DNA from 2 places in the Micromonospora sp. CNB394 genome. Region 1 is predicted to be linked to the other one. Evidence: riboswitches for the same ligand, from Rfam matches in the RefSeq annotation. Region 1 holds a riboswitch; the other holds the start of a gene.

Region 1 (6,965 bases):
GCGGGTGCTCGCCGACCCGACCGGCGAGCTGACCGCGCTGCGGGCCGAGACCGCCGACTACCCGCCCGCGCTCGGCGCCGCGCTGGTCGCCGGTGGCTGGGAGGCCGGGCTGCTGCTCGACGGCGCGGCCAAGGGCGCGGCCGGAGGTGACTCCGGCTACGTGGTGGGCTGCCTGTTCCGGGTGGTCGGGGTGCTGGTCCACGCGCCGCACGGACGGGCCGGACGGTGGCTGGTCAACGAGAAGGGCATGATCGCCTCCGCCGGGCGCCTGCCGGGCGCGCCGCCGGACTTCGCCGCGCGGGCGCAGGCGCTGCTGGGCGCGGTGGGGCGTACCCCCGCGGAACTGGCGGCGACCATCGGTGACGCCCGGGTGTTGGCCGCCGAGGTGCGTGGTTGAAGTGCTCGCCGGGTGGGTGCCCGGCCTGCGGGCATAGGGTGGATCTCGTGAGTGAGATGACCTATCGCCGGTTGGGCGACTCCGGGCTCGTGGTGTCAGTGGTCGGCATCGGCTGCAACAACTTCGGCCGCAAACTCGATCTCGACGGCACCCGGGCCGTGGTGGACGCCGCGCTCGACGCCGGGATCAACTTCTTCGACACCGCCGACATCTACGGTGAGCCGCAGGGCGCCTCCGAGGAGACGCTCGGCCAGGCACTGAAGGGCCGCCGCGACGACGTGGTGGTGGCCACCAAGTTCGGCATGGACATGCACGGCGCGAACGGACCGGATCACGGCGCCCGGGGTGCCCGCCGCTACATCGCCCGCGCGGTCGAGGCGTCGCTGCGCCGGCTCGGCACCGACCACATCGACCTGTACCAGATGCACGAGCCCGACCCGGGCACCCCGATCGACGAGACACTCGCCGCGCTGGACGACCTGGTGACCGCCGGCAAGGTGCGCTACCTGGGCAACTCCAACTTCGCCGGGTGGCAGATCGCCGACGCCGACTGGACCGCGTCGTCGCAGGGGCGTACCCGGTTCATCTCCGCGCAGAACCACTACTCCCTGCTGGAGCGCGGGGTGGAGGACGAGGTAATCCCGGCCTGCGAGCGGTTCGGCCTCGGCATGCTGCCGTTCTTCCCGCTCGCCAACGGGCTGCTCACCGGCAAGTACAAGCGGGGCGAGGCACCCCCGGCGGGCAGCCGCCTGGCCGGTGGCGGCCGGTACGCCGAGCGGCTGGCCGCCGCGCGCTGGGACGTCATCGAGGCGATCGAGGCGTACGCGGCCGAGCGCGGGATCAGCATGCTCCAGGTGGCCGTCGGCGGTCTGGCGGCCCGTCCCGCCGTGACGTCGGTGATCGCCGGGGCGACCACTCCCGAGCAGGTGAGGGCCAACGCCGAAGCCGGCACCTGGCAGCCCACCGACGAGGACCTGGACGCCTTGGACGCCATCCTCTGACAGCCTTCGCCGCACCGACGCCCTGACCACGTCGGGCCTGCGCGTGTGCTCGCGCGTACGGCGTGCCGTCCGCGCGTCGGGTGTGCCGTGCGCGCGTCGGGCGTGCCGCCCGCCGGGGCTTGCCCGCGCGCGAGGCACCCATGGCGTTCCACCCAGAGGCAGCGCTCACGATGGGTGGAACGGTATGGGTGTCAAGAGGGCCTTGAGACACCCATGGCGTTCCACTGGCGGCTGGATCTGGCGACGAGTGGAACGGCATGGGTGTCTGCGACGGCCTTTGAGCCCGTGGTGTCTCCGGCGGCCCGGCGGGCGGCGGGCGCGGATCAGTGGTCCGCCGCGGTGGCGCGACGTTCCGCCAGGGCCTGGCGGACCAGGGCGACTGTGGCGTCCGGGCGGCGTAACACGTCGTCGGCCGTGAACCGCAGCACGACCCACCCGGCCGCGCGCAGCGCGTTCAGGCGAGCCACGTCCCGCCGGAAGTGAGCCCGTTCGCGGTGGTGGTCGCCGTCGTACTCGACCGCGAGGCGGAGCGCCGGCCAGGCCAGATCCACCCGGGCCACGAAGCGTCCGCCGGCGCGCACCTCGTGCTGGGCGACGAGCGGGCCGAGGCCGGCGTCGAGCAGGAGCAGCCGCAGCCGCGTCTCCATCGGGGACTCGCTCAACGGCTCGGCCAGCGCCAGCACCTCGCGCAACAGCGGAGCGCCCGGCCAGCCCGGGCGGTCTGCGGCGTAGGCCCGCAGGACGGGCAGCTGCACGACCCGTCGACGCAGCAGCGCGTCGACGGCGACCAGAGCCTCGGCGACTGGACCCTGCCGACCCAGGTCGAACGCGGTACGCAGCCCGGTGGTGACCGGCAGCCCGCCGACGCGGGTGCGGTCCCGCTCCGGCAGCGGCGACCGGACCACCCGCAACCGTGGGTGTGGGCGCAGTCGAGTGGCTGCCGGCAGCAGCACGGCGACCGGTGCGTCGCGGGTGAGCACGTCTGCGCCGTACAGCCAGGCGGCGCTGCGCCCGGCGAGCACGGCACCCGGCGGCAGGCGCAACGACACCGCCTCGCACCACATCCGGTGGTCGTCGGCGCGGTATGCGTCCCGGTGGACGTACACGTCCGGCAGCAGGCGGACCCACGCCGGCCCGCGCAGCATCGTCCAGGTGAGCAGCCCCTCGGAGACGGCACGGCCGCCCCGGAACGGCAGGACCGCCAGGCGGCCCGGGACACGGGCGGGAACGGACATCCCGGCAGCGTGTCGTGACGAGACCGTCACCCGTCGCCCCGGTACGGCATGTGCACGGTTCCTGGGAAAAACCTCACCCGGGCTTCCGTACGGGCGGGAGGCGTCGTACGGTAGGCCGCAAGTGACCCACGGGAGCCCGGTGCGGACCGGGCTGAGAGGGGGGCTGGGAGCCCCCGACCGTCGAACCTGATCCGGGTAATGCCGGCGCAGGGAGGAGCGTTGCCGTGCTGTCCCTGGGACGACTGCATCTCATCACCGACACCCGGCCGGGGCGTGACCCGCTCGCCGTGCTGGATGCCGCCCTGCCCGTGGCGGGCGCCGAACTCGTCGTGCAGGTGCGCGTGGAGGTCGACGCCACCGACCGGGAGGCGTACGAGCTGGCGCACCGGGTGACCGAGGCGTGCCGGCCGTACGGGGCACTGTGCCTGGTCAACGACCGGCTGCACGTGGCGCTCGCGGTGGACGCCGCCGGGGGCCACGTCGGCGCGGACGACCTGCCGGTGGCCGCCGCGCGCCGGGTGCTCGGACCGGACGCGGTGCTCGGGGCGACCGCCCGGGAGCCGGTGGGCGCCCGAGCGGCGGTGGACGCGGGCGCGAGCTACCTGGGCGTCGGCCCGTGCCATGTCACCGCCACCAAGTCCGGCCTGCCGGACCCGATCGGCCCCGAGGGGGTACGCGCGGTCGCCGAGGCGGTCGGCGTGCCGGTGATCGCGATCGGCGGGGTGACCGCAGCGAGCGTGCCGGCGTTGCGGGCCGCCGGGGCGTACGGGGTGGCAGTGGTCGGCGCGCTCAGCCTGGCCGCCGATCCCGCGCACGCCACCGCCGAGCTGCTGCGGGCGCTGACGTGTTAAGAGGGGGCCCTTCCTCTACCGGAGGCGTTAACAGGGGGCCCTTCCTTACCGATGTGGCGGTGGTGGGGGGCGGTCCGGTGGGGTGGGCTGTCGCGTGGCGGTGCGCGCAGCGAGGACTGCGCGTGGTGGTGCACGACGACCGGCCCGGATCGGGTGCCTCGTCGGTGGCCGCCGGGATGCTGTCGCCGGTCGCCGAGGCGTACTTCGGTGAGCACGAACTCACCGCGCTGCTCGTGGAGTCCGCCGCCCGCTGGCCCGGCTTCGCCGCCGAGCTGGCCGGGGCGAGCGGCGTCGGCCTCGGGTACCGCACCGAGGGCACGCTCGTCGTCGGGCTCACCGCCGACGACCTCGCCGAGGCGCGGCGGCTGTGGTCGTACCAACTGGGGTTGGGGCTGCCGATCACGCCGCTGCGCCCCTCGGAGCTGCGCGACCGCGAGCCGGCGCTGGCGCCGCGTGTGCGTGGCGGCGCGGTCGCCCCCGGCGACCATCAGGTCGACCCGCGGCGACTGGTCGCGGCGTTGCGCACGGCCGCGGAGCGCGCCGGGGTGGAGCTGCGCCCGAGCCGCGTCGGTGCGCTGTCCGAGGTGGACGCGCGGGTCACTGTGGTCGCTGCCGGGTGTGGTGCGGCGGGCCTGACCGGCCTGCCGGTCCGGCCGGTGAAGGGCCAGGTGCTGCGGCTGCGCGCACCGGGTGGCGGTCCGCCGGGCTTCCGGCACGTGATCCGGGGGTACGCGGACAGCGAGCCGGTCTACCTGGTGCCCCGGGACAGCGGTGAGGTGGTGGTCGGGGCGACGGTCGAGGAGCGCGCGGACACCGCTGTCACCGCCGGTGGCGTGCTGACGCTGCTGCGCGCCGCCGCGGAGCTGGTGCCGGAACTCGTCGAGTACGAGCTGGTGGAGTCGGTGGCCGGGCTGCGCCCCGGTACGCCCGACAACGCGCCGATCATCGGGCCGCTGCCCGGGCGGCCGGGCGTGCTCGCCGCGACCGGGCACCACCGGCACGGCATCGTGCTCACCCCGGTCACCGCCGACCTGGTCACCGAGCTGATCGTCACCGGCGAGCCGGATCCCGCGCTCGCCCCCTTCACCCCGGACCGCTTCGGGAAGGAGCGCACGTGGAACTGATCGTCAACGGCACCGGCCGGACGCTGCCCGAGGGCGTCACAGTCGCCGAGGTGGTCCGCACCGTGACCGACCGGGAGCGTGGGCTCGCGGTGGCGGTGAACGGCGAGGTGGTGCCGCGCGGCGGCTGGTCGGCGAGCGTGCTGCGCGACGGCGACCGGGTCGAGGTGCTCAGCGCCACACAGGGCGGGTGAGCGGATGTCCACGTGGGAGATCGGCGGGGTCACGTTCGGTTCCCGGCTCATCCTCGGTACTGGCGGCGCGGCCAACCTGCACGTGCTGGAACAGGCGATGAGCGCCTCCGGCACCGAACTGGTGACGCTGGCGCTGCGCCGGGTGGACACCACGCCCGGCGGGTCGGGCGGCCTGCTCGACCTGGTGGAGCGGTGTGGCGTACGGCTGCTGCCGAACACGGCCGGCTGCCGGACCGCGGTGGAGGCGGTGAAGACGGCGCACCTGGCCCGGGAGGCGTTCGACACGGACTGGGTGAAGCTGGAGGTGATCGGTGACGAGCGCACGCTGCTGCCCGACGGGGTGGAGCTGCTGCGCGCCGCCGAGGAGCTGGTGGCCGACGGGTTCACCGTGCTGCCGTACACCTCGGACGATCCGGTGCTGGCCCGGCGGCTGGCCGATGTGGGATGCGCGGCGGTGATGCCGGCCGGGTCGCCGATCGGCTCCGGGCTGGGCATCGGCAACCCGCACCACATCCGGCTGATCCGGCAGGCGGTCGACGTGCCGGTGGTGCTCGACGCGGGCATCGGCACGGCGTCCGACGCGGCGCTGGCGATGGAGCTGGGCTGCGACGCGGTGCTGCTGGCCAGCGCCGTGACCCGGGCCGCCGACCCGGTGGCGATGGCCACGGCGATGCGGTACGCGGTCGAGGCCGGGCGCCTGGCGTACGGCGCGGGCCGGATCGCCCGCCGCTTCCACGCCCTGGCGTCCACCCCCGACACCGGACGCCCCGACCTGTGACCGCCTTACGCGTAGCGGATCTCGGTATGGAAGCGCCCCTGGAGGGGCAGCCGCGTACCAAGATCTACGCCGGCCCGACCGGGGTGGTCGTGTTGACCGATCGGCGTGCCGTCCGGGGGGCGCTCGTCGACGTGGTGGCGGGTGCCGTCGGTGGGGGTGTGCGGTGGGTGGTGCTGCGGGAGAAGGATCTGCCCCGCGCCGAGCGCCTCGCGCTCGCCGTCGACCTGCGCGCGGTGCTCGCCGAGGTGGGCGGCGCGCTGATCGTCGCCGGACCCGATCCGCTCGACGGGGACGCGGTGCACCTGCCCGCCGCGGGCCCGTACCCGCCGCCCGCCGTCGGACTGTTCGGCCGCTCCTGCCACGACACCGCCGAGCTGGCCCGGCTCACCACCGAGCACTACGTGACGCTGTCCCCGGTCTACGAGACCCGCACGAAGCCCGGCTACGGCCCCGCGTTGCGACCGGCCGGACTCGCCGCGCTGGTGAAAGCCAGCCCGGTCCCGGTGCTCGCCCTAGGCGGCATCGAAACTCCGGCCCAGGTAGCGGCCTGCGTGGAGGCAGGCGCCACCGGAGTGGCAGTCCTGGGCGCCATCATGCGCGCCGACGACCCGGGAGAAACCGCCACCACGCTGGGCAGAGCCTTCCAGGAGGCGGCCACCCGTGTGACGCGCACCCACCTCGCGCGATCCGACGAAGGCCAGCCCTCAACCGCAACCACCGGAGAAGAGGACCAGTGACGCCGAAAACCGTTCTGAGCATCGCCGGCTCCGACTCCGGAGCCGGGGCGGGCATCCAGGCCGACCTCAAGACGTTCGCCGCGCTCGGGGCGTACGGCACGAGCGTGCTCACCGCCGTCACCGCGCAGAGCACGAGGGGCGTCGACGCCGTCCTGCCGCTGCCCCCGCAGACCGTACGCGACCAGATGGACAGCGTGCTCGGTGACTTCGACGTCCGGGCCGTGAAGAGCGGGATGCTCGGCACCCCGGCGGTCGCCGACGCGGTGGCCGAAGCGGCCCGGGCCGGGCGGCTGCCGCACCTGGTCGTCGACCCGGTGCTGGTCGCCACGAGCGGGCACCGGCTCGGCGTGGTGGAGGCGGTCGAGCGGCTGCTGCCGTACGCGGAGGTGGCGACGCCCAACTGCGCGGAGGCCGCGGCCCTCACCGGAGGCCCGGTGGGCACCGTCGAGGAGATGGTGGCGGCGGCGGAGGCGCTGGCGGCGCGCGGACCGGCCTTCGTGGTGGTGACCGGCGGCGACGTGGACGCCGACGGCGAGTCGGTGGACGTGCTCGCCGGCGGCGGGACCACCCGGCTGCTGCGCGCGCCGCGGGTGGACACCCGGCACAACCACGGCACCGGCTGTTCGTTCTCGGCCGCCGTCGCGGTCCGGC
Region 2 (6,965 bases), on a different contig from region 1:
GGAGCCCTCGCTCGGCGCGTCCCGATCGGCGCGCCCGTACGACAGGAGGCCCGCGCATGCCAGCGAAGCGTAACCCAAAGAAATCCCGCAAGCAGTCCGCGCCGCAGGTGACCGCGCCGAACCTCGACGTGCTCACAGCGACGCCGCCAGCGGTGGTGCTTCCCACCGAGCCCGGGTCGCCGGTCGGTTCCCCGGAGATCGCGGTCCCGCCCGGCGCGTCCACGACGCCGCCCCGCTCCGGTCCACCGGCCGGACGGCAGCCGCGGCTGACCGGGCGTAGTCAGCGGGCCGGCCAGACCCGGTTCTACGCCTTCCGCCGCAGCTGACCTACAGCCCGATCCCTGCCGTTGCTCGCCGGGCGGGCCCGACAACGGAGCCTGCCCCGGCGGGCGTCACCCGCTCCTTCCCACCGCGGGCCAGCCCTGCGCCTTCCGCGGTCCCCGGCGACCCTATGGGGGCCACTCCGTACCAAGGTCTCGCCCGGTCGTGGTTGACCATGAGGTTGGCGGCGACAAATCGGGCACTCTTTGCCGTCAAGTTCATGGTCAACGGGGCGAGGGTGGGCGCTGGGCTGGCCGGGGTGGGCCGGGTCAGCCGATCAAGGGGCGGAAGGTGCCCAGGGCGATGCTTGTCGCCAAGGCGGCTCCGGCCAGGAGGGCGGCTCCGGCGACCAGCAGGGTGTCGGCGCGGGTGAAGCGCTGGGGGCGGGCGACAGTGCGCGGGGTGCCCGCGTCGAACCCCCGGGCGTCCATCGCCACCGCCAGCCGGGTGCCCCGCCGGATCGCGCCCACCAGCAGCGTGAACGCGGTGGACGCGAACAGCCGCAGCTTCGCCACCGGGTTGCGTCCGGCGTCCACGCCGCGCGCCCGGCGGGCCAGACTGATCATCCGCCACTCCTGTTCCAGCAGCGGCACCATCCGGAACGCGGCGAGCGCCCCGATGGCGAACCGGGCCGGCGCCTTCGCGTTCTGGATCAACGCGTCGGCCAGGTCGGTCGGATCGGTGGTGGCGAACACGACGATGCCGGGCAGGGCCACCGCGACCATCCGCAGCACCAGCCCGAGCGCTGTCGTCAGCACGCCCTCGGTGACCAGGATCGGCCCGGCCTGGAGCAGTACCGGGCCGGAGCGGTCGGCCGCGAAGAGCACGAGTGTGACGAGGATGCCGACGGCGCCGGCCAGCAGCGGCCAGGCCCGCCGGGCCAGCACCCGGTAGCGGACACCGAACAGCGGCAGCACCGCGAGTTCGACGGCGATGGCGATGGCCGGTGCCACCGGGTCGAGCGTCGCCACCAGGATCACCGTGAAGACCAGCGCGGCGGCCAGCTTCGCCACCGGGTTGCGGCGGGCCAGCGGGGCGCCGGGTACGGCGACCAGTTCGAGGCCGATCACGGCACACCTCCGGCAGCCGGGCCGTCGTCGCCCGCGCGCGCGGCCTCGGTCACGCCGGTCGCGGACCGCCCGTCGGGGGAGCGTTCCGCGCCGGACGGTGACCGGTCCAGGGTGAGTGTCCGGTCGGCCAGCGCGGCGACGAAGTCCTCGTCGTGGGTCACCGCCACGACGCCGTGACCGGCGTCGCGCAGCTCGGCGAGCAGGTCGACCAGCTCCAGCCAGGTGCGCCGGTCCTGGCCGAACGTGGGCTCGTCGCAGATCAGCAGGCGGGGCGCGGTGGCCAGCGCCGTCGCCACGCTCAGCCGCCGCGCCTCGCCACCGGAAAGGGTGTACGGGTTGGCGCCCGCCAGCTTGTCCAGCCGCAGCCGCTCCAGCAATCCGTCGACAGTGGCGGTCACCGCCGTGTCGGGCTGACCGGTGCGGCGGGGGCCGAGCGCCAGCTCGTCGCGGACCGTGGCGGTGACGAACTGGTGCTCCGGGTCCTGGAACACCGAGCCGATCCGGCGGACCAGCGCCGGTGCACGCCAGCGGTGCGGGGGAGTGCGCGCGTCCCGCCCGGCGAGTTCCGCCGACGCAGTCACGGTGCCGGTGCCGGGTTTCAGCAGGCCGCCCAGGAGCAGCGCCAGCGTGGACTTCCCGGCCCCGTTCGGGCCGAGGACGGCGAGCGCCTCGCCGGCGCGTACCCGAAGGTCGGTCGGGGCCAGCCGGGGTGGGAGGCCGAGCCGGCCGGCGGTGAGCAGCACGTCGCCGGGCGGCGCGGCGGCGTGCCGGGGTGGCGCGACGTGCCCGGGTACCCAGACTCCGGTGGCCGCCAGCGCGTCGCCGTGCGCGGCGAAGACCGTCTCGGGCGGCCCGTCGGCGCGGACCCCGCCGCCGGGTTCGAGCACCACGACGCGGTCGACCAGCGGCAGGGCCTCGGTGACCCGGTGCTCGACCAGGATCATCGTGGTGTCCGGGTCGAGCGCGTTCGCGACGGCCCGGCGGATCAGGGCGGCACCGGCCGGGTCGAGGTTCGCGGTGGGCTCGTCCAGCAACAGCAGTCCGGGGCGCAGCGCGAGCGTGCCGGCCAGCGCCAGCCGCTGCTGCTCGCCGCCGCTGAGCGCGGCGGTCGGGCGGTCCCTGTCGTACGGGAAGCCGACCCGCCGCAGCGCCTCGTCGACGCGGGGCCAGATCTCGCCGGCCGGTACGCCGCGGTTCTCCAGCCCGAACGCCACGTCGTCGCCGGAGCGGGCCATGACGAGCTGGGTCTGCGGATCCTGGAACAGGATGCCGACGCGCTCACGCGCCTTGCGCGGGTCCAGCCCGTCGATCTCGACGGCACCCTCCTGCTCGCCGGAGTCCTCCGGCAGCAGCCCGGCCAGCGCGGCCAGCAGCGTGCTCTTACCGGCCCCGGAGGGCCCGAGCAGCAGCACCCGCTCGCCGCTCTCCACGCGCAGATCCACGCCGCGCAGAGCCCAACGTTTCCGTCCCCCGTGCCGCCACCCGAACCCCCGCAGCACCACAGCGCTCACGAACCACCCACCCCCTCTCCCGGCCCAGCTCGTGTGATCAAGGAGTTCGCGTCCGGGAAACCATGCCCGACGGACGCGAACTCCTTGATCACCGGGGCGGAGTGAGCCGTCAGACCAGGGCCCGGTCGCGGCCGGCGGGGAAGCGGTCCAGGACGCCGGTGTTCGCCAGCGCGCGGGTGAGGACCACGGCGCCCAGGCCCGCCACCAGCAGGCAGCTGAGCACACCGAACGCGATGTACGGCAGCCGGAACGTGGTCCAGCTCGTGGCCGGGTACCAGTAGAGGACGTCGAACACGGTGGCGAAGAGGCCGCCCGCCGCCCCGGCCAGCGCCGCCGTGACCGGCCGGTAGCTGCGGTACCGGGTGGCCGCGAAGACGCTCTCCACTCCCAGGCCCTGCACCGCGCCCTGGAGGATCGCCATCGCGCCGTACGGGGAGCCGAGCAGCACCGAGACGGTCGAGGCGACGGTCTCGGTGAGCAGCGCCGCACCCGGCTTGCGGACGATCAGCGCGCTCAGCACGGCCGGGATGAGCCAGACGCCGTACATGACCGACTGGAGCGGGGCGAAGAAGGCGAACGGCCCGTCGCTGCCCTTCCAGAGGATGTTCCAGAGCTGGAACACGACGCCGAAGGCGACGGCGATGACAGAGGCGACGACGATGTCGACGGTACGCCAGCGGTTGCTGTCGGTGTGGTTCACGGATGGCTCCCAGTTCGTCTAGGTGAACCAGGAGAAGACGCACGCCGCGCCCGGTGGTCACCGGACGGCGACGCGGCTGGAGGTCGACCGAACTCCCTGCGCTGGCATTACCCAGATCAGGTTCGAGGGTCTGCGGGCACCGGCCCGCACTCTCAGCGCTGTGCGCTCCCCTGTCGGATGTGAAGTTGTCTCGTCGCAGACGCTAGCACCGACGACGGTCTCCGGCCCAGTAGGGCGAGTGTCGGTATGGTGGCGATCATGCAGGTGGATGCGCGGGGACTGACGTTCGAGGTGCGCGCTGGCGGCCCCGAGGGGGGTGACCCCGTCCTGTTGCTGCACGGCTTTCCGCAGCACTCCGGCGAGTGGGACGCGGTCACGCCCGCGCTGCACGCCGCCGGGCTGCGCACGTACGCGCTCGACCAGCGCGGCTACTCGCCCGGCGCGCGCCCGGCGGACGTCGGGGCGTACCGGATCCCCGAGCTGGTGGCCGACGCGGCGGCGGTGCTCGACGCCCTCGGGGTGGCACGCGCACACGTGGTCGGCCACGACTGGGGCGCGATCGTGGCGTGGGGCCTGGCGGCGGCCCACCCGGAGCGGGTCCGGACGCTCACCGCGGTGTCGGTGCCGCACCCCTCGGCGATGGGTCACGCGCTGGCCACCGACCCGCGGCAGAAGGTCAAGTCCGCCTACATCGCGTTGTTCCGCAAGCCCGGTATGGCGGAGAAGGTGCTGCTGGCGTGGCACGGCGCCACGCTGCGCAAGCTGCTGAGCGGCGTGGGCGACGCCGGTACGGTCGCCCGGTACGCCGAGCCGATGCGCGAGCCGGGGGCGTTGACGGCGGCACTGAACTGGTACCGCGCGATGACCGGGGCGGACATGAAGGGGGTCGCCCCGGTCGGGGTGCCGACCACGTTCGTGTGGAGCGACAAGGACGTGGCGATCGGCCGGACGGCCGCGCAGGCGTGCGCCGCGCACGTCACGGGTGACTACCGGTTCGTGGTGCTGCCAGGGGTCAGCCACTGGATCCCGGACGAGGCACCCGGCCCGCTGGCCGAGGCGATCCTCGCCCGGTGCGCAGGAACGGAGGAGGCATGACGGTGAGCGCCGACGCGTACCTGGCGGTGGTGACCGAGACGATCGGCCGGGTCGCGGCCGAGCAGCGGCAGAACGTGGCCGACGCGGCCGACCTGATCGCGGCGGCGCTGCGCGCCGACGGTGTGGTGCACGCGTTCGGCACCGGGCACTCCGAGGCGCTGGCCATGGAGATCGCCGGTCGGGCCGGCGGTCTGGTGCCCACCAACCGGATCGCGTTGCGTGACCTGGTGCTGATCGGCGGCGACCCGGCCGACGTGCTCGGCCCGAAGCTGGAACGCGACCCGGCCGTGGCGCACCGCCTGTACGAGTTGGCGCCGATCCGGCCGCAGGACGTGTTCGTGCTGGCCTCGAACTCGGGCGTGAACGGGGCGATGGTCGAGTTCGCGTCCGTGGTGAAGGAACGCGGGCACGGCCTGGTGGCGATCACGTCGGCGCAGCACTCGGGCCGGATGACCTCGCGGCACCCGTCCGGCCGCAAGCTCGCCGACTTCGCCGACGTGGTGCTGGACAACGGCGCCCCGTACGGCGACGCCACGCTGCCGCTGCCGGGCGGCGGCGCGGTCGGCGCGGTCTCCTCCATCACCGCGGCGCTGCTCGCCCAGCAGATCGTGGCCGAGGTGGTGGCCCGGCTGGTCGCGGCGGGGCGGCGCCCGCCGGTCTACCTGTCCGCGAACATCACCGGCGGCGACGAGCACAACGCCGAGCTGGAGGCACGGTACGCGGGTCGGATCCGCCGCGGTTCCTGAACCGGTTTCGTGATCGCTCCTGCGGGGCACAGGCGGTCCTGCCGGTGGGCGTTTCCCCACCGGTCGTGCCGTCTTCACCGGAGGTTCACGAGGTGTCCAAGGAATCCGAGAAGCAGCGCTGGCAGCGCAACTTCGCCGACCTCTTGCAGGAGCTGCGGGTCGCGCAGACCGGCGTGCAGATCCTGTTCGCCTTCCTGCTGACGATGCCGTTCAGCAACGCCTTCACCCGGACCACCAACTTCCAGCGCGACGTCTACATCGTGGCGTTGCTGGCCGCTGCCGCCGCGGCCGCGATGATCATCTCGCCGGTCGCGTTCCACCGGGCTCTGTTCCGTCAGGGGCGCAAGCCGGAGCTGGTCCGCTTCGCCCACCGGATGGCCTCGGGTGGCCTGTTCTTCATGCTGATCGCGATGGTCAGCGCGGTCCTGCTGGTCACCGACTTCGTGCTGCCCCGGCCGGTCGCGTTCGTGCTCAGCGCTGCTACCGGGATCTGGTTCCTGACCTTCTGGGCGATCCTGCCGTTCAGCCGCCGTAACTGGGGCGAGGACGACATCGACGACGAGGACGATGACCCGCAGACGCTGTCCGGCGACTGACGGTCCGCCAAATCGGACGTGCACGCGACGCTACCCCTGGGTAACACCCGGGGGTAGCGTCGTTTTCGTCGCACGCGTCGACGCAGCCGGACCGACGAGGAGGCAGCCGTGACCACGACACAGAACAGCCGGCCCGAGTCACCAGACGGTGCGGGGCCGCTGCCCACCGAGGCGGGCCAGGTCTCCGAAAAGGAGGCCCGGCAGGTCGCCGAGGCGGCCCGCGAGTCGGCCTGGGACCGGCCGAGCTTCGGCAAGGAGTTGTTCCTCGGCCGCTTCCGGCTCGACCTGATCGACCCGTGGCCCCGCCCCGACCCGGCCGAGGTGGCCCGCGCCGACGAGTTCCTCGGCGCGCTGCGCGCGTACCTGACGTCCGAGGTGGACGGCGAGGCGATCGAGCGGGACGCGCGCATCCCCGACGAGGTGTTCCACGGCCTGGCCGGGCTCGGCACGTTCGGCATGAAGATCGACCGGAAGTACGGCGGGCTGGGGCTGAGCAACCTGCACTACTGCCGGGCGCTGATGCTCGTCGGCTCGGTGAACCCGGCGGTCAGCGCGCTGCTCTCGGCGCACCAGTCGATCGGCGTGCCGCAGCCGCTGAAGATGTTCGGCACGCCCGAGCAGAAGGAACGGTTCCTGCCCCGGCTCGCCGCCGGTGAGGTCTCCGCGTTCCTGCTCACCGAGCCGGACGTCGGCTCCGACCCGGCCCGGCTCGCCACCACCGCCGAGCCGACGGCGGACGGCACCGGCTACCGGCTCAACGGGCTGAAGCTCTGGGCCACCAACGGCACGCTCGCCACGCTGCTGGTGGTGATGGCCCGGGTGCCGGCCGGCGAGGGGCGGCGCGGCGGCATCACCGCATTCGTGGTGGAGGGCGACAGCGACGGCATCACCGTGGAGCGGCGCAACTCCTTCGTCGGGCTGCGTGG

Evidence for each region. Region 1 has a riboswitch for thiamine pyrophosphate ahead of thiE (thiamine phosphate synthase). Riboswitches for the same ligand answer to the same signal wherever they lie in the genome.
Region 2: linked by a shared signal. The riboswitch ahead of C569_RS0118940 (ECF transporter S component) and the one ahead of thiE (thiamine phosphate synthase) in region 1 are both predicted to bind thiamine pyrophosphate.

What each region holds. Positions count from the first base shown of each region.
Region 1 is NZ_KB895826.1:63,542-70,506, forward strand. Features, by position in the region: gene C569_RS29810 (hypothetical protein) at 1-397, shown strand, start outside; gene C569_RS0104305 (aldo/keto reductase) at 436-1,398, shown strand; gene C569_RS0104315 (DUF559 domain-containing protein) at 1,722-2,633, opposite strand; TPP riboswitch at 2,752-2,863, shown strand; gene thiE (thiamine phosphate synthase) at 2,858-3,484, shown strand; gene thiO (glycine oxidase ThiO) at 3,478-4,608, shown strand; gene thiS (sulfur carrier protein ThiS) at 4,599-4,799, shown strand; gene C569_RS0104335 (thiazole synthase) at 4,804-5,577, shown strand; gene C569_RS29815 (thiamine phosphate synthase) at 5,604-6,314, shown strand; gene thiD (bifunctional hydroxymethylpyrimidine kinase/phosphomethylpyrimidine kinase) at 6,311-6,965, shown strand, end outside.
Region 2 is NZ_KB895841.1:81,141-88,105, forward strand. Features, by position in the region: gene C569_RS0118925 (hypothetical protein) at 57-326, shown strand; gene C569_RS0118930 (energy-coupling factor transporter transmembrane protein EcfT) at 591-1,391, opposite strand; gene C569_RS30580 (ABC transporter ATP-binding protein) at 1,388-2,902, opposite strand; gene C569_RS0118940 (ECF transporter S component) at 3,012-3,602, opposite strand; TPP riboswitch at 3,678-3,784, opposite strand; gene C569_RS0118945 (alpha/beta fold hydrolase) at 3,861-4,697, shown strand; gene C569_RS0118950 (sugar isomerase domain-containing protein) at 4,694-5,443, shown strand; gene C569_RS0118955 (DUF6328 family protein) at 5,536-6,039, shown strand; gene C569_RS0118960 (acyl-CoA dehydrogenase family protein) at 6,148-6,965, shown strand, end outside.